3 regions of the Delftia sp. DT-2 genome follow, and region 2 is predicted to be linked to each of the others. Evidence: riboswitches for the same ligand, from Rfam matches in the RefSeq annotation. Region 2 holds a riboswitch; each other region holds the start of a gene.

Region 1 (7,750 bases), on a different contig from region 2:
TTCGGGCTTGAGGTCGGCCGCCGCCTGGCCCGTGAAGCGTTCGTACAGCGTGGGGGTTCTGAAGGCCGTGCCGGCCGATGCCACCCAGCGCCAGCGCTGGTCGATCTGCAGGCCGTAGCCCAGGCCGCCCGTGGTCTTGTTCTGCTGGTCGCGCACCTGGTCGTGGCGCAGGTTGGCGTCGAACTGGTGGCGGCCCTCGGTCAGGCGCCAGCCGGCCGACAGGGAGTTCTGCACGCGCCGGCTGTCGGTGTTCTGCGTCCAGGCGTATTGCGTGTCCAGCTTGTCCTCGCGGCGCTCCAGGTCGATGTTGAAACGGTGCTGGCCCAGCGTGAACAGGTTCTGCAGCAGGTAGTTGGTGGAGCGGCCCTTGGCGCTTTCGGGCGACTGGGTGTGGCGGTCGCTTTGGCTGTCGGTATGGGAGATCTGGACCACGCTTTTGTACATGGCGTTCCAGCCGGCCTGCCAGCGCAGGCTGCCGGTGGTGTTCTTGACCACGTCGTAGTCGTCGAACGGCGGCGGGCTCTGGTCGTAGTGGGTGCGCAGGCGGCTGTGCAGCAGGCTGGCGTCGATCTGGTGGATGCCCGTTTTGTAGCCCGCGTTCAGGCCCAGCGAGGTGTTGCTGTAGCCATCCTTGTCCGGGTTGGGCGAGAAGGTGTTGCCGGGGTAGACGTCGAAGCCGTCGCTGCGCTCGTCCGCCAGGTTCAGGCCATAGGTGAAGCCGTTGGCTCCGCCCTGGAATCCTGTGGCCAGCTTGCTGGTGCCCTGGTTGCCTATGCCGGCCTCGGCATAGGCGCGGGTCTGGCCGTCAGCCCGCTTGGTGAAGATCTGGATCACGCCGCCCATGGCGTCTGAGCCATAGATGGCTGCGGCCGGGCCGCGCAGCACTTCGATGCGCTCGATCTGCGCCAGCGGCAGGGTGGACCAGACCGCTCCGCCCTGCAGCTCCTGCGAGCTGTAGCGCACGCCGTCGACGAACACGGCCGTGTGCTGGTTGCTGGTGCCGCGCAGGTAGACCGAGGTGACCTGGCCCGGCCCGCCATTGCGGTTGATCTGCACGCCCGGCACCTGCACCAGCAGGTCGGCCACGCCGGTGGCGCCACTGCGGGCAATGGTCTCGGCATCGATCACGGTCATGTCGGCCGTGACCGTGCGCAGCGGCTGCTCGCTGCGCGAGGCGGTGACGACCACGGTGTCCAGCTGCGAGGACTGGGTTTGCGCCTGGGCCTGGCAGGCCAGCAGCGAGGCCAGGGCCAGGGCGGACATCCGAGGTGCGGAGAAAGCCGGAGGCGAGCGAAGGGCGGCGCCGTAGGCGCGCGCGAAGGCGAGGGTGTGCATGGATGCGGACCAGTTGCGCGCCAGCGACCCCGCCGGCACGGAAACCACAAAGACCGGCTGCGCTGCATGCGCGGCCGGCCGCCTGTTGGCCGGTATCCAGACTGGTGACGCACTCGCCAAGGCCTTCCCGGGCTGTACGCCCAGTGGCACGGGTTTGGCGGGGGCCGGTGCCATGCACGCGGCGTTTCACTCACTGTTGCGGGGGCAGTACATGCGGGCGGCTTGATCTGGCCGCCCCATGTTTCCCGTTTAACCGCAGCCCCTGGGGCTGCTGGCACCAACGGCGGCGATTGTACGGCGGGGCGTCCGGCAGGCATGTAAAGCTTGCTTGACATGTCTTTGACGGGCATCGCACAATGTCAAGCATCCTTTACACATGCCGAGATCCATCCATGAATCGAACCCTTGCCACCAACCGCCGCTATCAGAAGGAACTGGGATTTGCGCTGCTGCTGTACTCGGCGCTGCTTGTCGGGGCGCTTGTGCTGAGTGCCGACATGGAGGCGGGTGCCCTGCGCACGGCGCTGCTGCTCAGCCCCATGCTGGCGTTTGCGCTGGCTGTACGGGCCATCGTGCGGCTGGTGCGCGATACCGACGAGTTCCTGCGCAAGTCCATGCTGGAGCAACTGGCGATTGCTGCGGCGGGTACGGCGGGCATCACCTTCACCTATGGATTCCTGGAAGTGGCAGGTTTTCCCAAGCTCAGCATGTTCATGGTGTGGCCCTTGATGGGTGCGCTCTGGGTGGCTGCCTCGGTGGCTCACTGGCTGCGCAGCCGATGAGCTGTTCCGCCAAAGTGCCCCTCCCATGAAAAATGACCCCCGCGCTCCCCTTGCTGTGCAAGGTCCGCTGGCCCCCGAGGGGGTGCCTTTTCATCTTGGGGCGGCCCGGCGATGAAAAACACCATCCGTGAACTGCGCGCCCAGCGCGGCTGGAGCCAGGCTGCGCTGGCGGACCTGCTGGGCGTGTCGCGCCAGACCGTGAACGCGATCGAGACGGGCCGCTACGACCCCAGCCTGCCGCTGGCATTCGCCATTGCCCGGGTGTTCGAGACCCGGATCGAGGCGATCTTCCAGGAGGGTTGAGCGCAGCGCTCAGGCCACGATCATGACCAGCAGCACCAGGCCCAGCAGGGCCAGGTAGGCCTTGGCATGCAGGGCATCGGGAATGCGGCCGATCAGCGGGGCGGCCAGCCTGATGCCCGTCCATGAACCGGTCGTCAGCAGGGCAAAGGCCTGCAGGTCCACGTAGCCCACATGCCAGGCCCCCAGACCCGCGCCGTGCGATGCCAGCATGTAGGCCGCGGTGCCCGCCACGGCCATGGGCAGGGAAAGCGGGCTGGCCATGGCCGTGGCGGCCGCCATGCTGGCGCCGCGCCGGCGCATCAGCGGCACGGTCATCACGCTGCCGCCCACGCCCAGGAAGGCCGCGATCGCACCAATGGCCAGGCCCGCCGTGGCCGCCGCCTGCCGGCCCATTGGTTGCATGCCGGCGGCGGTGCCGTGCACGAAGCCCGGGCGCAGCAGCGCGTCGGCGATGGTCAGGGCCAGGTAGGCGATGAAGGCCCAGCGCACCCATTCCCCGCTGATCCAGGTGGCGGCCGCCGCGCCCGCCACGGCACCGGCCGCGATGAAGCCAGCCAGTGGCCGCACCTGATCCCAGGGCAGGGCGCCCGCGCGGTGCTGGCGCAGCGTGGCCATGGAGGCGCCAAAAATCATCACGCAGGTGGAGGTGGCCACGGCAATGTGCATGGCAGCCTGGCCAACGGCGGAGTCCGCGCCGTGGATGGAGGTCAGCAGCGCATAAAGCAGCGGAACGGCCACGAAGCCGCCGCCAAAGCCGAAGAGCACGGTGGTCACGCCGGCAAGCACACCGAAAGCCAGCAGCAGGAGAGGGAACACAGACAGTCCTTTGGAAAAAACGAGCAAGGACTGAACCTTAGGATGCCGCGGTTTGGCCTGCTTTCGCGGATGGGTCAATAATCCTTGAATTCCTGCCAAAGCCTGTTGGCTGTTTTCCAGACATTCCCATGCTCAACATCCCGCTGCATTCCGTGGACGCCGTGGCGCGCGATGTGCTGGCCATCGGCACCGACTACACGCCTGGCACGCTGCTGCCCACGCACAGCCACCGGCGTGCCCAGTTTCTCTACGGGATGAGCGGGCTGATGGAGGTGGAAACCGACGACGGTGCCTGGACCATCCCGCCCTACAGCGGCGTGTGGATTCCGGCCAGCAAGCCGCACAGCGTGCGCATGCAGGGCGTGAGCACGCGCAGCCTGTACATCGAACCGGCTGCTGCGCCCCGCCCGGGTGTGCACTGCGAGGCCCTGGTCGTCACCCCGCTGCTGCACCAGCTGCTGCTGTCCTGCGCCGACCTGCCAGCGCTGTACGACGAAGCAGGCCGCGACGGCGCCCTGGTCACGCTGGTGCTGCACGAGCTGGCCTCGGCCCGCAGCCTGCCGCTGTTCGCGCCCATTCCCCGCGACGAAAAGCTGGCCGCCCTGTGCAAGCAGTTCCTGGCCCAGCCCAGCATCCGCGCCACGCCCCAGGTTTGGGCACAGGCGCTGAACAAGAGCCTGCGCACCTTCAGCCGGTTTTTCCAGCAGCACACAGGCATGGCCTTTGGCGCCTGGCGCCAGCAGGCCTGCCTGCTGGCAGCGGTGTCGCGGCTGTCTGCGGGCGCCTCGGTCACGCAGGTGGCGCTGGATTTGGGCTATGACAGCCCCAGCGCGTTTTCCACCATGTTCCGCAAGGCGCTGGGGCGGGTGCCTTCGGAGCTGGTGAGTCGGGTCTAGGCGGGAACGCTGGCCTGGGCAGCCGTTTCCCGCGTCATGGCCCAGAACACCAGGGCCGCCAAGCTGAACGCCGCCCCCGCCACGCAGACGCCGTGCCAGCCAAACCGCGCGTAGGCGTTGGTGGCAATCAGCGCGCCCAGCCCGCTGCCCACGGCATAGAACAGCATGTACAGCCCCACCAGCCGGCTGTGGGCCTGCGGGTTGCTGCGAAAGATCAGGCTCTGGTTGGTCACATGCAGGGCCTGGCCGCCCAGGTCCAGCAGCACGATGCCGGCGACCAGCGCCCACAGCGACTGCTCCAGCAATGCCAGCGGCGCCCAGGCCAGCAGCAGGATCACCAGCGCGCCCAGGCTGGTGCGCTGCGCAAAACCCTGGTCGGCCCAGTGCCCGGCACGGGCTGCGGCCAGTGCGCCGACCACACCGGCCAGGCCAAAGGCGCCAATGGCCGTGAGTGACAGGCTGTAGGGCGGCGCACTCAGGGGCAGGACCAGGGCACTCCAGAAGATGTTGAAGGTGGCAAACATCAGCAGGGCCAGCATGCCGCGTGTGCGCAGCATGCGGTCCTGGCGCAGCAGCTGGAGCATGGAGGCGAGCAGCTGCGTGTAGCTGGGTGCATGCAAGGGCGCCGCCAGCCGGGGCAGTTGCCGCCACAGGGGCCAGGCCAGGGCCAGCATCAGCAGGGCCGAGCAGGCATAGACGCCGCGCCAGCCGGCCAGGTCACCCACGGCGCCGGCAAACACGCGCGCCAAAAGCAGGCCGATGAAAACCCCGCCCTGGGCCGCGCCTACCACGCGCCCGCGCTCATGCGCCTGGCTGGCGCTGGCCGCATAGGCGATCAGCCCCTGCGTCATGGCCGTGCCCAGCAGGCCCACGGCCAGCATGCCCGCCAGCAGCAGAACGGCCGAACGCGCGGTGCTGACGGCCGCCAGGGCCAGCACCAGGCCCAGCAACTGCAAAAGCATGAGCCGCCGCCGCTCCAGCCGGTCGCCCAGCGGCACCAGCAGCAGCAGCGCCAGCGCGCAACCGGCCTGCGTGGCGGTGACCACGCCGCCCACGGCCGCATGGCTGATGCCGAAGTCGGCCGCCAGCGCCTCCAGCAGCGGCTGGGCGTAGTAGACATTGGCCACGCTCAGGCCGCTGGCAGCGGCGAACAGCAGCACCAGGCTGCGCGGCATGCGGACCGTGTCCGGGGCAGGGAAGGCGTTCATGGGTTGAATCCAGTTGCAAAACAAAACTGTTTGAATGCTAGTTGAACCAGTTTTGAAATGCAACCAAAATGACGCCATGAAAGAAGACATCCGTCCTGACACACCACAGCCCTGTCCGGTGGCCCGCTCCCTGGATGTGATCGGCGACCGCTGGTCGCTGCTCATCGTGCGCGATGCCTTTGACGGCATCAGCCGCTTTGGCGATTTCCAGCGCAGCCTGGGCGCGGCCCGCAATATCCTGGCCGACCGGCTGCGCCGGCTGGTGGAGGCCGGCATCCTCGAAACCCGCCCGGCCGCCGAAGGCTCGGCCTACCTGGAATATGTGCTGACGGCCCGGGGGCTGGACCTGTTCCCCGTCATCGTGGCCTTGCGGCAATGGGGCGAAGGCCATCTGTTCGCGCCGGGCGAGGCACATTCGCTGCTGCTGGATCGCCACAGCGGCCTGCCTGTCGAGCCCATGCTGCCGCGCGACGGGGATGGCCGGGCCTTGCTGCCGGGCCAGACCGTGGTTCAGAAAATCGATTGATGGATGTCCATGCTCTCTGCCTTCCTGCCACTCATCTACGTACAGATTTCTCCCGAGCGCCTGACGCTGAAGGATCCAAAGACCGGGCAGACCATCTCGGAGGTTCCCGAGCTGGCTCTGAGTCCGCCGCCCCGGCGCCGGATTCTGGCGGCCGGCCCGCAGGCCAGGCTCGCGGCTGCATCGGAGCCTGCGGAAGTCGTCAATCCGTTCGCGCATCCGCGCTCGCTGATATCGGACTTCGTGCTGGCCGAGCACCTGCTCAAGTACCAGCTCAGGCGCATGCAAGCCGGGGGCTGGCTGGCGGCCTCCCCGCACATCGTCATCCATCCGCTGGGCGACCCCGAGGGCGGATTCACCCAGGTGGAACTGAGGGCCTTGCGCGAGCTGGGCAGCGCGGCCGGGGCCTCGAAGGTGAATGTCTGGACAGGCCGGCCCTTGACAGACGAGGAATTGCTGACGCGCAAGCCCCCTGCGCAGGGCGGTGTCTGGGAGTGAGGCTTTGCTCTTCGCCATGAAAAAAGCGCCCGTCACAACGGGCGCTTTGTCTGGGTCAGCGCAAGGGCTGGTGACAGGCCATCAGAACCTGGCCGTCATCCCCACGAAGTAGGTACGGCCGCCGTTGTCGTAGTTGGCGCCGATGGTGCGGGTTTCCTTGTCGGTCAGGTTGATGATGCCGGCGCGCAGGGTCATCGAGTCGGTGACGTTGTAGTTCATGGACACGTCGAACGTCGTGTAGGCCTTGGCGAAGGTGGTGGCCGTGCCCGTGGTCACGACTTCCTTGCCCACGTGGCGGGCGCTGAACATGGCGGACCAGCCCTGGCGGATCTGCCACTGCAGCGACGAGTAGATGGACAGCTCGGGCACGGCCAGCAGCGAGGCGCCGGTGCTCAGGTTCTTGGACTCGAACATCTTGGTGATATTGGTGTTCCAGGTCAGGCCCTTGGCCAGGGGAACGTTCACGAAGCCTTCCAGGCCGCGCGTGCGGGCACGCTGGGCGTTGGCCATGCGGGTCCACCAGAAGCCGTTGTACAAGCCCAGCGGCTGGTAGTCGATCTTGTTCTTGAAGTTGGTGTGGAAGTACGTGGCGCCCAGGGCCCAGCCATTGCGGTCCCAGCTGGTGCCCAGCTCGAAGTTGGTGCTGGTCTCGGGCTGCAGGTCGGGGTTGCCGGCCATGTAGCAGCCGCGCGTGCCGTCGGCGTTGACGCTGGTGCTGGTCCAGCCCATGCCGGCCAGGCTGCGGCAGCCGTTGCCCCCGGATTGCGTGGCGGCGCTGGCCGAGTTTTCCTTCAGGTTGGGCGCACGGAAGCCGCGCGAGACGCCGCCGCGCACTGTCCACTCCGATGCCGGGTGGTAGACCAGGTAGGCGCGCGGGCTCCAGTTGTTGCCGTATTTCTGGTGGTGGTCCATGCGCAGGCCCAGCGTCAGCGCCAGGTTCTCGCGCAGGAAGATCTGGTCCTCGCCGAACAGCGCCCAGGTGGTGGCGCTCAGGCCCGAGCCCGAGACCGGGCGCCCCGCGTAGTCGATGGGAGCCAGGCCGATGGTGTCGCGGTTGTCCAGCGACTCGCGGCGCCACTGCATGCCCAGCGTCATGGCCTGGTCCAGGCCCCACAGCTTCAACGGCTTGTCGATGCGGCCGTCCAGCGTGGTTTCCTTGGAGTTGTTGCCGATGGTGTCGCCCTTGTCCTCGTACTTGTTGTGCACGAGGTCGAGCTTGGAGGTCATGTCGCCCCAGCGGCCATCGTGGCTGAGGCCGAACTTGGTCTGCTCCAGCTTGCTCAGGCCCCATTGCGATACCACGGGGCGTCCATTCACCAACCGATCGGAGCCCGTGGCGCGCTGGATGCCTTGCGCGGCCTCGATGCCGATCACCTGGTCGGGCGTGAG
Region 2 (7,750 bases):
GGGCTCGGGGTTGACGCCGATGAGCGGCTGGCCGTCCAGGTATTTCATGGTGTTGGCCACCATGCCGTCCTGGCCCAGCGCCACCACGATGTCGTCGGCGCCGAAGACGAAGTTGGGCACCAGGGCGCGGTCCACGATCTGGTAGCGGCCGCGTGCCTCCAGCGCCTGCACCACGGCCTGCAGGGCGGCGGCGTAGGCGGCGCTTTCGCGCAGGTAGTCGCCGAAGTCGGCACCCAGGTGCTCGATGTAGAAGCGCGCCTGGGACAGCGTGTGGTACCTGGCCACCAGCTCATCGAGCCGCGTGCGCCGCACCACCAGCACGGTCTTGCGTTCATTGGCGTTCACGGCGGCTCCTTGCGGGTTCGGGATCGGCCACGGCAGCTGCATGGCCTGCACCGGCGCCCATGAGCGACTGCAGCAGCTCGGGCGAGACGTTGAGCTGGCCGATGCGCTCGGCCTTCTCGGCAATGCCGCCAAAGGCCTGGGCGATGAGCTGGCCCGGCTGCATGCCCACGGCGGCCAGCGATTGCACGATGCGCGGGTCGGCCTTTTCCAGGGCCTGCATGACGGCGCCCACGCGGTAGGCCTCGGCCTCGGCCAGGGTGCGGCTGTTGGCGGCCTGGCCTTCGACGAAGTCGCGGCGGCTGGTCTCCAGCGCCACGTCGGCAGACATCTGTTCGGCGCGCAGCTCGTTTTCCTTGCGCATCTGGGCGGCCTTGGCTTCCAGCTGGGCCTCGCGGATCTGGCGCTTTTTCTTTTCCACGGCCACGTCGGTATCGAGCTCGTTCTGGCGGATGGCGCGCTCGTTTTCCACGGCAGCCATGCGGCGGGCATAGACGGCGTCGTCGGCGGCCTTGAGGTTGGACTCGCGCGCCTCGGCCTCCAGGGCGCGGGCGATGTCGGGCGTGGGTTTGACGGCCATGACCGAGACGCCCAGGATCTCCAGCCCCAGCGCCTCGATCTCGGGCTGGGCGGCCAGCTCCTGCTGGGCCGTGCGCGCAATGAGCGCCGAGGAGCGCAGCGCCTGCTTGAGCTCCAGCGCCTGCACGGCCTGCTGGATGATGACCTCGGCCTGCATGGTCACGCGGTCGCCCAGGCGCTGCGGGTCTTCGGACATGTATTTCTGGCCGTCGCGCGCCAGGGAGAAGTCCATCAGCGTGGCGGTCTGGCGCGGTGTGCTGATGCGGTAGGTGACCTGGCCCTGCACGGTGACGCTCTGGAAGTCGGCCGTCACCAGCTCCAGCATGAAGTGGCAGTCCTGGCTGCCCACGGGCACCGCGACCAGGGTGGTGGTGGGGGCGTAGTAGAAGAAGGACTGGCCCGCACCCTCGCGCACCACCTTGCCGGCGCGGAACTGCATGAGGTGGACCGTGGGTTGGGACTTGATGAAACGGATGCCGAACATGGTGCTTCTCCTTTTAAGTTGTTCTATACAACTCGTATGGGTTGTATAGTGCAACTTAAAATCCGGCACGTCAAGCACAATCCATCCCATGGCTGAAAAAAATTCCCCATCCCCGCAGGGCGCGCTGGACTTCCCGCGCCCGTTCACCACGGTGGACGTGGTCATCTTCACGGTCGCAGACGATGCCCTGCAGGTGCTGCTGGTGCAGCGCCCCACGGCGGGCAGCGAGCCGTTCCCGGGGCTGTGGGCGCTGCCCGGCGGCTTTGTGGATGTGCGCCAGGACGCAGACCTGCTGGCCTGCGCGCGGCGCAAGCTGCTGGACAAGACGGGTGTGGACAGCCCCTACCTGGAGCAGCTGGGAAGCTGGGGCGGCGCGGCGCGCGACCCGCGTGGCTGGTCGGCCACGCATGTGTATTTCGCGCTGATCCCGGGCCATGACCTGATCCTGGCCAAGGGCGCGAATGCGGCCGATGTGTCGTGGTTTGCCGTCGATGAACTGCTGCGCGCGCACGGACCCTCGGCGCTGGCCTTTGACCACGGCGAGATCCTGAGCGCCGCGGTGGAGCGGCTGCGCGGCAAGGTGGAATACACCTCGCTGCCGGCCTTTCTGCTGCCCGAGCCTTTCACACTGCCGCAGCTGCAGCAGGCCTACGAAGTGGTGCTGGGCCGCCCTGTGGACAAGAGCGGTTTTCGCACGCGCATGATGGCGGCCGGCTTTCTGGTCGAGGCTGGCCAGGTGGAGGGCACGTCACGCCGCCCGGCCATGGGCTACCGCCTGGCCGACCGCAGCGCGCCCGTGGTGTTTCCGCGCACCTTCAGCCCGCGGGGGTGAGGGCGGCCTTCGATCAGGGCCAGGATCAGGCGCCCAGCAGGCTGCAAAAGCGCTGCATGTCCACGTTGCCGCCGCTCAGGATGATGCCCACGCGCCGTCCGCGCAGCTCCTCGCCTTTCTGGCGCGCGGCGGCCAGGCCCAGGCAGCCGGTGGGCTCGACCACGAGCTTCATGCGCGTGGCCAGGAAGCCCATGGCATCGACCAACTCGGCATCGCTGGCGGTGAGGATGTCGGTCACGTCGCGCTGGATGATGGGGAAGGTGATGCCGCCCAGGTGCTGGGTCTGGGCGCCGTCGGCAATGGTCTTGGGCGTTTCGATGTGGACGATGCGGCCCGCGCGCAGCGACTGCTGGCCGTCGTTGCCGGCCTCTGGCTCCACGCCGTAGAGCGCGCACTCGGGGCTGAGCGCGCGCGTTGACAGCGCGGTGCCCGACAGCAGGCCACCGCCGCCCAGCGGCACGAAGAGGGCGTCCAGGGGGCCGGTTTCCTCGAACAGTTCCTTGGCGGCCGTGCCCTGGCCGGCCAGCACGTCGGCATGGTCGTAGGGCGGGATCAGGGTCAGGCCGTGGCGCTCGGCCAGGTCGCGGCCGATCTGCTCGCGGTCTTCGGTATAGCGGTCGTAGACCACCACCTGGCCGCCATAGCCCTTGGTGGCCGCCACCTTGGCGGCGGGCGCGTCATGCGGCATGACGATGGTGGCGGGAATCTCCAGCAGCCTGGCAGCCAGTGCAATGGCCTGGGCGTGGTTGCCCGAGGAAAACGCCACCACGCCGGCCTTGCGCTGCGCGGCGCTGAAGCGAGACAGGGCGTTGAAGGCGCCGCGGAACTTGAAGGCGCCCATGCGCTGCAGGTTCTCGGACTTGAGAAAGACACGGGCGCCCAGCGCCTCGTCCAGCGTGCGCGAGGTGAGCACGGGCGTGCGGTGGGCATGGCCCTGGATGCGTTGGGCCGCTGCGGCCACGTCGTCATAGGTGGGAAGGCTTGTCATCGGTACGGGAGAGAAGGGGTTGCAGATCGGCGGGGTGCCGGGAGCTATTTGGCGTAGCTGTAGACCGTGGCGCGCGACACGCCCAGGTGGGCGGCAATGGTCTCCATGGAGCGGCGCACATCGAGCAGGCCGGCACCCTTGAGTTCGCGGACCAGGGCGCGGCGCTCCTCGGGCTTGAGGGCGCGCGGCGTGGTCGCCAGGCGGGCCGCGAACTGGTCGATGCGGGCACGCACCGTGTCGGCGCCTGCGCCGGCGCCCGTGGGGTCCAGCATTTCGCTCGCGGGGGTGTCGCCGCTGACGGCGGCAAAGCGGTTGAGCATGCCCTGGAAGCCCTGGAACATCGTCAGGTCCACATTCATGCACAGGGCGGCGATGTAGCGGCCCTCGGAGTCGCGGATGCCGATGGACGTGCTCTTGGCCTGGCGGCCATCGGCGAACTGGTTGGGGTAGTTGGCGATGACCTGCTCGTAGCCGGGGTCGAGGATGCGGGCCAGGCCCAGCTCCGTCGCGCCCTGGCCCACTTCGCGGCCCGACAGGTTGTTGTGGATGGCCAGCACCGCATGGGACGGGTCGAGCAGGTCATGCACCACCACCTCGCAGAACGGGGCAAAGGTCTGGCCCAGGCCTTCGGCGATCTGGGCCAACTGGTCCAGCAGTTGGCGCTGCTCGGGAGTGCGTTGTGTCATATTGGACATTTTGTTTTGAATTGGACAAAATGTCAAAACCCAGGCGACCTGCCTTCTTGTCCGTTTCTTGTGCTCCCTGCCATGTTCGACACCCTTGTTCACCTGCTGCAATCCCAGGACGCGCGCTTTCGCGTGATCGAGCACCCTGCCGAGGGCCGCTCCGACCTCGTCGCCGAAATCCGGGGCACGGCACCCGGCCAGGGTGCCAAGGCCATGCTCTGCAAGAGCCGCGATGCGTCCGGTGCGGGCGATCCCCAGCTGTTCCTGGCCGTGCTGCCCGGCGACCGCAAGCTGGACTTCAAGCGCCTGGCCCAGGCCGTGGGCGTGCGCAAGGCCACGCTGGCCTCGCCCGAGGAGGCCCAGGCCGCCACCGGCTGCGTGATGGGATCGGTGCCGCCGTTCTCCTTCAACCCGCAGGTGCGCCTGGTGGTGGACCCGGCACTGGTGGAGCGCTTTGCCGAGATCGCCTTCAATGCGGGCCGGCTGGACCGCTCCATCGTGCTGGACTCGGCCGACTATGTGCGCATTGCCCGGCCCGCGCTGCACAGCCTGAGCGGGGATGGCGCCGATTGACCCGGGGGCCGGGCGGTGCCCACAATCGCAGCAACGCCCGCACATCCTCTCCTGACCATGACCACCCCTGCCAGGCAGTTCCCCGACCGGCCCGATGCGGCCGGCTTTGTGCGTGCGACGCTGGCTGCCGCACTGGCCCAGGTGCAGTCGCATATGGATGCCGTGGATGCCGTGGATGCCGTGGATGCCGTGGATGCCGTGGATGCCGTGGACGCCGGCAGCGGCGAGGCCGAACGCATCCACCAGCTGCGCGTGGCCCTGCGGCGCCTGCGCACCCTGCTGCGCGAATGCGCAGGGCTGGCGCCCGGCATGCGCGCCGAATGGGATGCCCCGCTGGCCCTGGCCTTTGCGCGCCTGGGCACGCTGCGCGATGCCGGCACCCTGGCCGACGTGGTGCGGCCGCTGCTGCAGGACGCCGATGCGCCCTTGTGCGAATGGACCGTGCCGGATGCCGGGCAGGCCGACGCGGACGCGGCCGCTGCGGTGCGCGAGCCGCAGTTCCTGCAAACGCTGGCCGAGATCCATGCGCTGGCGCAGGCGCCTGCAGGCAAGCGGCAGCCCGGCCTGGTCAGCCTGTCCGCCGCAGGCACGCGCAAGTACCTGGCACGGCGGCTGGCGCGCCTGCACCGCCAGGTGCTGCGCGACGGCCGGCACTTCGACCGCCTGCCGCTGGCGCAGCAGCACCGCGTGCGCAAGCGGCTCAAGCGCCTGCGCTACCTGGCGGACTTTGCGCGGGAATTCGCGCCCGGAATGTGGCCCGGCAAAAAGGGGCGGCGCTTTGCCGAGGTGCTGGTGCCCGCCCAGGACGCGCTGGGCCTGCACAACGACATGGCCGTGGCGGCCGCGCTTTTTCGTGACGAGGCCGGCACGGATCCGCGCGCCTGGTTTGCCGCCGGCTACCTGCAGGCCCGCCTGGCCACCAGCGCGCGCAGCAGCCGCCGCGCGCTGCGTGCGCTGGCCCGCGTGCCGGGCTTCTGGGCCTAGACCGCATCAGCGATAATCCGCCGCTGGCGCACCGCCGCAGCCCCTGGGCCGTGGCGGTGCGCTGTTGCTGAAGGTGCCCCATGCCGTTCACCGGCCAGGGGTTCAACGGGAAGCAGGTGCGCGATGCCATCGAGGTGGCCGCTCGCAATGCCTGCGCTGCCCCCGCAACGGTCAGCGGAATACAACTCCCCACGCGGACGCGCCCCAAACCACGCGCCGCAAGCCACTGTGTCCTTCTCGGGCATGGGAAGGCGGGGATGCCTGCCGCAGCGCGCCCACCCTGCGCGCCGCAGCGTTCCGCAAGCCCGGATACCGGCCTTCTGCATTGCTTTCGGACGCCGCGGGAGTGCGCCTGTCCGGTCCGGCCCCAGCCTGCGCTGCCGTGGCCGGCTCCGGCGTGCGCGCCGTGCGGCGTGGTTCAGACGATAGGCCCCACGGGTGACTGGGGCAGTTGGATTCAACGCATGCGCTTCGCTTCCTCGGCCGCCGATTCCTCCGGCCTTCTCTCTGTTCTCCCTCTTGTCTCCAGCCTGCGGCCCGTAGCGGCTGCGGCCCTGCTGGCCAGCTGCGCTGCAGCGGCCGGCGCCGCGCAGGAGCCGGCTGGCCGATCCACGGACTCCGCCGACGATGCGCTGGACGCCGTCTTCGTGACCGCCACCGCGCGGCCCGAGGCGCGCAGCCGCATCGCGGGCACCACGCAGACCATCGACCGCGAGGCCATAGAGCGCTCCAGCGCGCGCTCGGTCACCGACCTGCTGGCCGAGAACGCCGTGGGCTTTCTCAGCGAATGGACGGCGGCCCAGACCTCGATGAACCTGCGCGGCGCCTCCACCGACGGCCAGGGGCGCGACTTCCGCAGCCAGGTGCTGGTGCTGGTCAACGGCCGGCGCGCGGGCACGGCCAACCTGTCCAAGCTCAGCCCCTCGGATGTGGAGCGCATCGAGATCGTGCGCGGCCCGTCCTCGGTGATCTACGGCAGCCAGGCCATGGGCGGGGTGGTCAACATCATCATGAAGACGGGAGCGACCGCACCCGGCACGCGCGCCCAGGTCCAGGCCGGTTCATGGGACCTGTGGCGCACCGATGCGCAGACGGCCGGCGCCAATGACCGCTTCGACTGGTACTTCGGCGTGAGCGCAGGCGGGCGCGGCGACTACGAGTCGGGCGACGGCGGCACGCGCATGGAGAACACGGGCTGGAAGCGGCGCGGCGCCAGCGGCGCCCTGGGCTGGCAGCTGCACGAGCTGCATCGCGTGGAGCTGCAACTGCGCACGGACGGCATCTACAACGCGGGCTTTCGCGGATCGGGCGCCAACATCTACAGCCGCGACAACCGCAGCAACCGCTCGCTGGACCTGACCTACGAGGGCGCACTGCCCGGCCAGCGCCTGAGCTGGACGACCCACATCTACAGCCTGGTCGATACCGATGAGTTCAACTGGGCATCGCCCGTGATCCGCTCGGGCAACAGCGCCGTGCCCGGCACGGCGCGCGACTACAACCACCGCCAGCTGGACGCCACGGGCCTGCGCTTTCAGCCGCGCCTGCGTGTCAGCCAGACCAATGACCTGCTGATGGGCTTCGACTGGGAGCGCAGCAAGCTGCGCTCCGACCGCCTGCGCGTGGCCATGCCGGGCGGCCCGGCGGGCCAGGTTGCGCCCTACGACAACAACCAGACCGAGCAGGTGCACGCGCTGTACTTCGAGGACGCGCAGACCCTGTTCGACGACCGCCTGACCCTGCGTGCCGGCCTGCGCAAGACCTGGGGCACGACGCGTTTCGACGATACGCCCAACCTGGCCCTGGCCCAGGCCAGCACGCGCGACTACGACAACCACACCTGGTCGGCCGGCGCCACCTGGAAGGCCACGGACCGGCTCACGCTGCGCGCTGCGGCCTCCACGGGGTTCCGCGCGCCCACGGCCACGGAGCTGGCCTCGGACTTCACGGCCGTCGGCGGTGGCCGCACCTTCGGCAACCCCAACCTCAAGCCCGAGACCAGCCGCCAGATCGAGGTCGGCGCTGCGCTGCAGCAGCCCGGCTGGCGCGTGGATGCGGCCGTGTTCCAGAACACCATCAGCGACCGCATCATCACCGTCTCGCGCGGGGCCACGACCAATACCTCGGACTACGCCAACAACGCGGCCGACATCGTGGCGCGCGGCCTGGAAATGCAGGCCGACATGGACCTGGCGCGGGCGCTGAACCTGACGGGCCACCAGCTCAAGGCCTGGGCTGGCGGCTACTACCACTTCAGCATGCGGGACAAGGGATCGCCAGCG
Region 3 (7,750 bases), on a different contig from region 2:
GGCGCGTCTGCAGCCCCAGCCAGAGCATTCCCGCAGCCAGCACGGCGGTGGGAATGCCCAGTTCCTCCCACTGCGTGCCTGCCAGGCTGCCCAGCGTCCAGGTCAGCAGGGCATTGGCCAGGTCACGCTGGCCCGATGACAGGGTGATCAGGCTGGTCACGCCCGCCAGCACATAGCCGATGGCCACGCCACCCAGGATCAGCCGCGTGGCATGGATGCGGCCCTGGGAGCGCGCCAGCAGGTAGACCGCCACGGTGGCCGCCAGCGCCCCGGCAAAGGCCCCGGCCGTGAGGGCGTACATGCCGGCCGAGGCCAGCGCACCGAAGGCCAGCACGGCCACGGCGCCCACCGACGCACCCGAGGACACGCCCAGCAGATAGGGATCGGCCAGCGGATTGCGCACCATGGCCTGCATGATGGTGCCCACCACGGCAAGCCCCGCGCCCACCAGGGCCGCCAGCAGCACGCGCGGCATGCGGATCAGCCAGACGATCTGCTGGTGCTGCGGCGTGATGCCCTCCAGCGGCGGCGGCTGCATGCCCAGCGCCTGCAGCAACCGGCTCCAGGCAATGCGCCAGACCGTGCCGGCCGGCATGTCCACGGGCCCCCAGGTGATGGCCAGCGTCATCACCAGCAACAGGGCCGCGAACAGCAGCAGGCACCAGAGGCGGGCGGCGCCCGGGCGCCTGGGCCAGCGGAAGTCAGTTGGCCGCATGGCTGGGCGCCGGCATGCGGTCGGGGTGCAGGGCCTGCGCCAGGGCGCGGGTCCGCGCAATATTGCGCGGGCCGGGCGTGGCCTCGGCATAGGTCATGACGAAAAACCGCATTTCGCGGATGGCATCGACGCCGGCCAGCTCGGGCTTGGCCAGCAGGAAGTCGATCTTGCCCTGGGCATGGGGCTGGCCGTAGTCGATGATGACGATCCACTGCGGGTTGCGCTGCACCACGTCCTCCCAGTTGCCTGCAGGCCAGTTGCTGGGAATATCGTCGAAGATGTTGCGCCCGCCCGCTTCCTCGATCATGGCCTGCGGCATGCCGTAGCGGCCCACGGTCACGGGGATGTCCTGGCCGCTGTCGTAGACGAAGACCGCAGGCCGCTGCCGCACGCCCTGCATGCGCTCGCGCAGGTCCTTGAGTTCGCGCTCCAGCCCCTGCGCCAGTTGCTCGGCATGGGCGTCGATGCGGAAGATGCGGCCCAGGTTGCGCAGGTCGGTCAGGCCGTCTTCCAGCGCCACCTGGCTGCGCGGCCCCACGCGGATGCACGATTCGGACAATACATATGAGGCAATGCCGTGGCGCTGCAGCACCTCGGGCGTGACCTGGCCCTGGCGAAAACCGTAGCTCCAGCCGCCGAAGACGAAGTCGGCCGAGGCGCCCAGGATGGCCTCCAGGTTCATCTCGCGCTCGGCCAGCGGCGGCACGCGGGCCAGCTGGGCCTGAAAGGCCGGGTCGATCTGCTTGGCCTGCGTGATACCGCTGTAGCCCACCAGCCGCTCGCCCAGGCCCAGGAAGAGAAACATCTCGGTGATGTTCACGTCATGGGTCACGGCGCGCAGCGGTGCGTTGGCGTAGGTCACGGGGCTGCCGCAGACATTGACGGTCACGGGCGCCTGCGGTACGGCAGCCGGTGCCGGCAGTTCACTGGTGGTGCTGGAATCGCTGCGCGAGCAGCCGGCCAGCAGCAGGGCGGCGGCCAGGGCGGCTGTGCAAAGGCCGCGAAGGCGGTGGGAGCGCGCCATGGCCATCAGAACCGGATATGCGCCGCGATCTCGAAGCGGCGGCCTTGCCCGACCAGGAACTGGCTGCCGTAGCTCGATCCCACATAGACCCTGTCGGCCAGGTTGCGGCCGATCAGGCTCAGGGTGGTGCGCGGGTCCACCTGCCAGCTCAGCGCGGCGTCGGCCACGGTGTAGGCGGGCAGGTTCACGGTATTGGCGTTGTTGCCAAAGCGGTCACCCACGTAGCGCAGGCCCAGCGAGGCTTGCCAGGCGCCCACACGGTAGTGGCCCCAGAGGTTGGCCGTGGTCTTGGCCACGTTCTGCGGGCGGTTGCCGGCGCGGTTGCCGCCGGCCTCGATGAGCGTGTCGAACTGGGCATCCACATAGGACAGGTTGCCCTCCAGGCGCAGGGTGGGCGTGGCCTGGAAGTTGGCAGTGACCTCGGCGCCGCGCGAGGACTGGCTGCCGCCCTGGATGGAGATGGCCGGGCGGTCGGGGTCGCGCGTGATGATGTTGTCCTTCTTGATGTCGAACACGGCCAGCGTCCATTCGCCGCGCCCGCCTGCCACCTGCTGCTTGATGCCGATCTCGGCCTGGCGGCCCTTGCTCAGCTTGTAAGCCGTGTTGGCCAGGTTCAGCGAGACCAGGCTGTTGACGGGATCATGGCCCGAGCTGATCTGCCCATAGACATGGGTGTCGCGGGCCAGCTCATAGGTCAGGCCCAGGCGCCAGGAGGTGGCGGCCAGCGTCTTGTTGAAATCCGTGCCGCCCACCAGCGAGTGGCTGGCAAAGTCGTAGACATCGCGGCGCAGGCCGGCCATGGCCAGCCAGCGGTTGCTGATGCGCCAGGCATCCTCCAGGTACAGCGCATGCTGGGTCACGCCGGTTTCGGTCTTGGCCTTGGTGACATCGGGGCTGGCCCAGCTGCCATGCACGGGGTCCCAGGCCGAGACCGTGGACGAGCCGCCATAGGGCGAGTTGTTGGACAGCCGCAGGTTGATGCGTGCGGCCTCCCATCCCATGGCGATCTTGTGCGATCCCCGGTCCACGTTCAGGCCCAGGCGATTGCCGGTCTGCTCCAGGTCGTGCAGGATTTCGAGGTAGTCGGAGCGGCCCACGGTCCAAGTGGCGGGGTTGAGCGCGTAGGCCTCGATGTTGCGCCAGTGGCGGTCCGACTGCACGTGGTACAGCTCGTTGCGCACCGTCAACCAGTCATTGGCCTTCCATTGCACCTTGGCGCGCAGGCGCTCGTCGGCATAGCGCAGCACGCTGTCTTCGGCGTTGTAGTTGCGGTCGCGCAGGGACTCCACCACCTTGCCGTCCAGGCCCGGCGTGCCCCAGTAGCGGCTGGGCTTTTGCACGCTGCGGTCGGCAATCAGGTCGATCTGCAGGTCGCTCGTGGGCTCCAAGCGCAGCGTGCTCATGAACTTGCCGTTGCGCGACTGGTCCAGGTCGCGCTCGCCCGCGCTGCGCGCGGTGTAGCTGTCGATGCGGTAGCTGGCATAGGCGCCCAGGGCGCCGGTCACGCCCAGGCCCACGCGCAGCGTGTCGTCCGTGCCAGCGCCCAGCAGCACCTCGGCCGAGCTGGTGCGGCTGGGCTGCTTGCGGATGGCGTTGACGGTGGCGCCCATGGTGCCGCTGCCATACATCAGCGAGGCCGGGCCGCGCAGCACGTCGATGCGCTCGTAGCCCCAGCTGTCCCCGGGATAGGCCGTGGTGCCGGCGGCCACGCCCAGCACCATGCCGTCTTCGGCCACGCCCACGGAGTTCACGCCCGCAAAGCCGCGGCTGCTGAAGGACAGGCCGCCATTGCCCGGCGTGCTGCTGGACGTCAGGCCCACGGTGCGCGTGACGGCGTCCACCAGGGCGTAGTCGCCGCGCTCCTGCATCTGCTCGGCAGAAACACCATCCACGCTGGCAGGCACTTCCTGGTTGGAGACGCCGGTATGGCTGGCCGAGCGCGCAGGCTGGGCCAGTTGCTGGCCGATGCGTTCGGCCTGGCCGGTGACCTGCACTTCGGGCAGGACAGTCTGTGCCTGCACAGGAGCGGACAGGAAGGCGCAGGCCAGGGCCAGCGGGCTCAGCCGAAGGCAAAGGGAATCGGCAGCACGGGTGCTGGGAACGCAGGAAAGGGAGGAATGCATTTCGAACATCGGTCTTCGACCGCCTGATGCGAAAGCAAGGCACTGCCGCCTCTCCAGCCAGCGTGCAAGGATAGGGTGCAGGACATTGCCATCCGCACCCCGCAGACAGTCAAGAAAGCGCCCGCTCAGCGGGCGCGAAACGCAGCAGGCCGGTCTCCGGGCTCACAAGCGGCGCAAGGACATGCCTTGCGCCCAGCGCCCCGTCTTCCCAATCCACCCGCGAAAAGCTGCATGTTGCAGACCACGCCATGGACCAGTGACAGCCTGTCATCGCCCCTCCGCAGGGTTGCGGAGACTGGCGGGACAGGCGTGGAGCGCCTTGACTTGTTTACCGTTGCGGGGGCAGCCAAGGCCTGTGCCGGCAGCGCAAAAAGCATTTGCTGGCAGTCACCTTGTTCCCGTTTCATCCCCATGGCTGGCATGTGGACACCTGATGCACGGATGCCTTTGCAGGCGCGGCATTATAGCCAGCGGCCCGCGTCGGTAGCCTGCGGCGCGTCGTGCAGCAGCAGCTCCACACCCAGCCACTCGCCACGGTGAACGCGGCTGATGGCATGCCGCAGATGCACGCGGTAAAAGCCTGCCGCACCGCGCACCGGGCGCGGCCCCGTGGCGATGATGGCCGCATCCCCCAGGCCCAGCGGCAGCACCATGGGGCGCGATTGCATGCGCGGGCGCTGCTCGGTCATCACGAATTCGCCGCCCTCGAAATCCTGGCCCGGCCGGGACAGCAGCAGCACCAGCTGCAGCGGGAACACCGCCGCACCTTCGCTGTATGAGCGCAGCGGCGCATGGCCCGCCTGCGCCACATGCAGCAGGTGCGACTGCGGATGCATTTGGCCGCGCTGGTGGCCCAGCTGCCCGAAGGCCTCGAACGAGGCGGGCAGGGCAGGCTGCATGTCCATTTGGGCACGCCAGCGATTGGCAATGGCAAGCAGATGCCGGTACAGCACCGGGCGCCATGTGTCGAGGGAGGGCGGCAGGCCATTGCGCATGGCCGCCTCGCTAGCCAGGGCGCGGCTTTCATCCGCATTCAGCAGCCGTGGCAGCAGGCAATGGCCCTCTGCATCGAGCTGGGTGGCAATGCGGCCCCAGTCCAGGCCGGCGAAGCGATCACTGCTGTTCAGCCCATCCATGTCGACCCCGCCATTCAACCCGCCTTGCGAAACGTGAGATTGATGCGCCGCCCGCCCAGCAGCGGGTGGGGCTGGTCCTTGAGCGGCAACACGCCGTGGTGGCGCAGCCGATCCACGCCGCCCCAGACCACCACGTCGCCATGCTGCAACAACACCCTGGCCGTCTTGTCCGCGCGCGCAAGCCCTCCAAACAGAAATGTGGCCGGCATGCCCAGTGACACCGAGACGATGGGCGCGTCCAGGTCACGCTCGTCGCGGTCCTGGTGCAGAGACAGGCGGCTGCCGGGCAGGTACTGGTTGATCAGGCAGGCGTCGGGCGCGAAGCCCTCGAAGCCCGCAGCGGCGGCCGCTTCGCCCGCCAGCTGCGCAAACACGGCCGGCATGGCGGGCCAGAGCTGGCCGCTGACCGGGTCGATGGCGCTGTAGCGGTAGCCGCGCCGGTCGCTGGTCCAGCCCAGCGCGCCGCAGTTGGTCATGGCCACCGACATGGTGAAGCCGCCCGGCGTGACCAGATGGCGCAGCGGCGCCTGGGCCATGACGCCGTCCACCGCAGCCAGCAGTGGCGCCGCATGAGGCAGGGCGTGGCCGCGCAGCACCACGGACCGGGGACCAATGGGTTCGATGCCCATGGGAGATTCATCGGCAAAAAGATCCAGCGTGCTCATACCGGCCGTCCATCAAAGTGCGTCATATCAGAGTGCGTCATGAAAGATCAGCCCCACGGTATGGCGATGGCCGCTTCGGACGCGGCTGACGCCATGGCGCATGGCCGCGCGGCGGTAGCCTGAGCGCCGCCCCGGCACGGGCCGGTGGCGCACGGCCAGGACCAGCGCATCGCCCTGGTCCAGCGCCATCACATCGGCCCGTTGCCGGTCGCCATCGGCCTGGGTAATGACGAATTCGCCGCCCGCAAAGTCCTGCCCCGGCCGCGACAGCAGCAACACCACCTGCAGCGGAAACACATGCTCTCCATAGACATCCTGGTGCAGGCAGTTGTAGTCGCCCTCGCCGTATTGGAGGATCAGCGGCGTGGGCCGCAACTGGCCGTGCGCGTGGCAGCGCGCCAGGAAGTCCTGCAGCCGGTCCGGATAGCGCACATCCAGCCCCATGCGCTGGTTCCAGCGGTTGGCCACCGGCACCAGGCGGGAATACAGCTGTTCGCGCAGCCGCTGCAGCAGAGGTGGCAAGGGGTAGTCGAAATACCGGTATTCGCCACGCCCGAAACCGTGACGGGCCATGACGATGCGGGAGCGAAAACCGTCTTCCCTGGTGTAGAGGGCCGCCAGGTCACGGCATTGCTGCGCGTCCAGCAGGCCGGGCAGCCGGGCACAGCCGTGCTCGTCGAGCTGGTGCTCCATCTGCGTCCATTGGCAGGGCGGGGCGGATTCGCAAGCTTCGTTGTCGAAAAGGCGGAGGTTGTGCATGGCGGGCGCGGTTGGCGGTATGGGCGCTGTGGGCAATTGCCGCAGTCTAGGGCGCCGCCGCAGCGCCTGCATCCCGCTTCTTGCAGTGGACAGAATGTCAACCGGCGGCAGCGCCTGCCAGCCGCGTGCTGGACAGGCCTGGGAGGGCCGGCTGGCAACTGCAATTGAACAATCGCGGCATTCCTGCAAACGCCTCAGGCCCGCCATGTCCAGCAACGTCCATCACCTCTATCTGTTCTTCGATACGCCCCTGCAGCTGCGCCGCGTGCAACTGATCTGCCAGTACCTGGCCCGGCAGTCCTGGGAGCAGGCCGAGCGCTGGATCCATGAGCTGGACCCCGCCCTGGACCGGTCCGCGCTGTGGGATGACGACTGGGCCAATGCCAGCGCCCTGGGCCATCCCCAGCATCTGGAGCTGGGCTTCGACACCCGCACCACGGCCGGCATGCCCTGGCGGCTGCTGGAGACCTTGTTCCAGCACGGCCTGCAGGCGGCGGTGCTGCATGTCTTCTACGACCAGGTGGGAGAGAGCGAGCGCTATCACTTCGATGCCGGCCAATGGGTCAGCCACCATGCCTGGCTGGCCCGCTACCCGGAGCGCCAGGTGCTGGTCGATCCCGACGCAGAGGTCTATCCGCGCCCGGGGGAGGAAGAGGGCAACGATGGCACCTCACTCAGCAATCCCGCCCAGCCCATGGCCATCAGGCAACTGCGCGAGCGTGACCAGGAGCGCAATCGCCAGGCCCAGGAGTCCGTGCAGGCCCTGCTGGAGACCATGGCCAGCCTGCGCAAGAGCGGCGTGTCGCCGGTGGACGGCATCGCGGGCCTGTTCATGCTGCGGGCAGGCTTTCGCGGACTGTGCGAGGCCGTCGCCTTCACCGTCGTTGCCGCCCTGGCTTTCAGAGGCAAGGGCCTGTGGCTCTGGCTGGCCCTGGGATTGGTACTGGCGGTCGTGCTGCCGCTGTACCGGATGGCCAGTGCGCGGCGGGAGTTTGCGGGGCAGGGCGGCAGCGACCCGGCATCCTGAGACAATCCGCGCTCGGCAGAATGAAACAAATTGCACAAGATCCGGCAAAGTCCCAGGAGAGGGTGAACAGGATGTGGATACCGACCGTCGTCACGGCAGGATGGACATGCGCCATCAGGCGCCGTCTTTTTGAGCAGGGCCAACGCTGATGCAGCCCACCGCAATCGAGCAGGGCCCCGCCGTGGCCGCAGGCGTTCACGAGGATTTCGGCCATCTTCTGGGTCTGTACATGCGCCGCATCCGTGCCAGCGCTTCGGGGGTGGCCACCGAGATCGGGCTGAGCCGGGAAGCCGTCAACAAC

Evidence for each region. A riboswitch is a leader RNA that binds a small molecule or an ion and turns the genes downstream of it on or off. The one in region 2 is predicted to bind cobalamin.
Region 1: another riboswitch for cobalamin. It lies ahead of PO605_RS25915 (TonB-dependent receptor domain-containing protein); the one in region 2 lies ahead of PO605_RS17535 (TonB-dependent receptor).
Region 3: another riboswitch for cobalamin. It lies ahead of PO605_RS28960 (TonB-dependent receptor); the one in region 2 lies ahead of PO605_RS17535 (TonB-dependent receptor).

Annotation. Positions count from the first base shown of each region.
Region 1 covers NZ_JAQOTI010000017.1:97,375-105,124, forward strand. The annotation lists gene PO605_RS25915 (TonB-dependent receptor domain-containing protein) at 1-1,335, opposite strand, end outside; cobalamin riboswitch at 1,406-1,631, opposite strand; gene PO605_RS25920 (hypothetical protein) at 1,728-2,117, shown strand; gene PO605_RS25925 (helix-turn-helix transcriptional regulator) at 2,229-2,420, shown strand; gene PO605_RS25930 (sulfite exporter TauE/SafE family protein) at 2,430-3,236, opposite strand; gene PO605_RS25935 (AraC family transcriptional regulator) at 3,365-4,132, shown strand; gene PO605_RS25940 (MFS transporter) at 4,129-5,340, opposite strand; gene PO605_RS25945 (winged helix-turn-helix transcriptional regulator) at 5,417-5,866, shown strand; gene PO605_RS25950 (rod shape-determining protein) at 5,870-6,361, shown strand; gene PO605_RS25955 (TonB-dependent receptor domain-containing protein) at 6,443-7,750, opposite strand, start outside.
Region 2 covers NZ_JAQOTI010000009.1:111,066-118,815, reverse strand. The annotation lists gene PO605_RS17570 (sugar kinase) at 1-345, opposite strand, end outside; gene PO605_RS17565 (SPFH domain-containing protein) at 332-1,405, opposite strand; gene PO605_RS17560 (NUDIX hydrolase) at 1,494-2,237, shown strand; gene PO605_RS17555 (threo-3-hydroxy-L-aspartate ammonia-lyase) at 2,263-3,225, opposite strand; gene PO605_RS17550 (helix-turn-helix transcriptional regulator) at 3,270-3,911, opposite strand; gene PO605_RS17545 (YbaK/prolyl-tRNA synthetase associated domain-containing protein) at 3,993-4,484, shown strand; gene PO605_RS17540 (CHAD domain-containing protein) at 4,542-5,468, shown strand; cobalamin riboswitch at 5,523-5,803, shown strand; gene PO605_RS17535 (TonB-dependent receptor) at 5,933-7,750, shown strand, end outside.
Region 3 covers NZ_JAQOTI010000024.1:49,741-57,490, forward strand. The annotation lists gene PO605_RS28950 (FecCD family ABC transporter permease) at 1-715, opposite strand, end outside; gene PO605_RS28955 (ABC transporter substrate-binding protein) at 702-1,745, opposite strand; gene PO605_RS28960 (TonB-dependent receptor) at 1,745-3,871, opposite strand; cobalamin riboswitch at 3,993-4,311, opposite strand; gene PO605_RS28965 (2OG-Fe(II) oxygenase) at 4,324-4,998, opposite strand; gene alkB (DNA oxidative demethylase AlkB) at 5,013-5,663, opposite strand; gene PO605_RS28975 (2OG-Fe(II) oxygenase) at 5,691-6,422, opposite strand; gene PO605_RS28980 (hypothetical protein) at 6,628-7,449, shown strand; gene PO605_RS28985 (hypothetical protein) at 7,598-7,750, shown strand, end outside.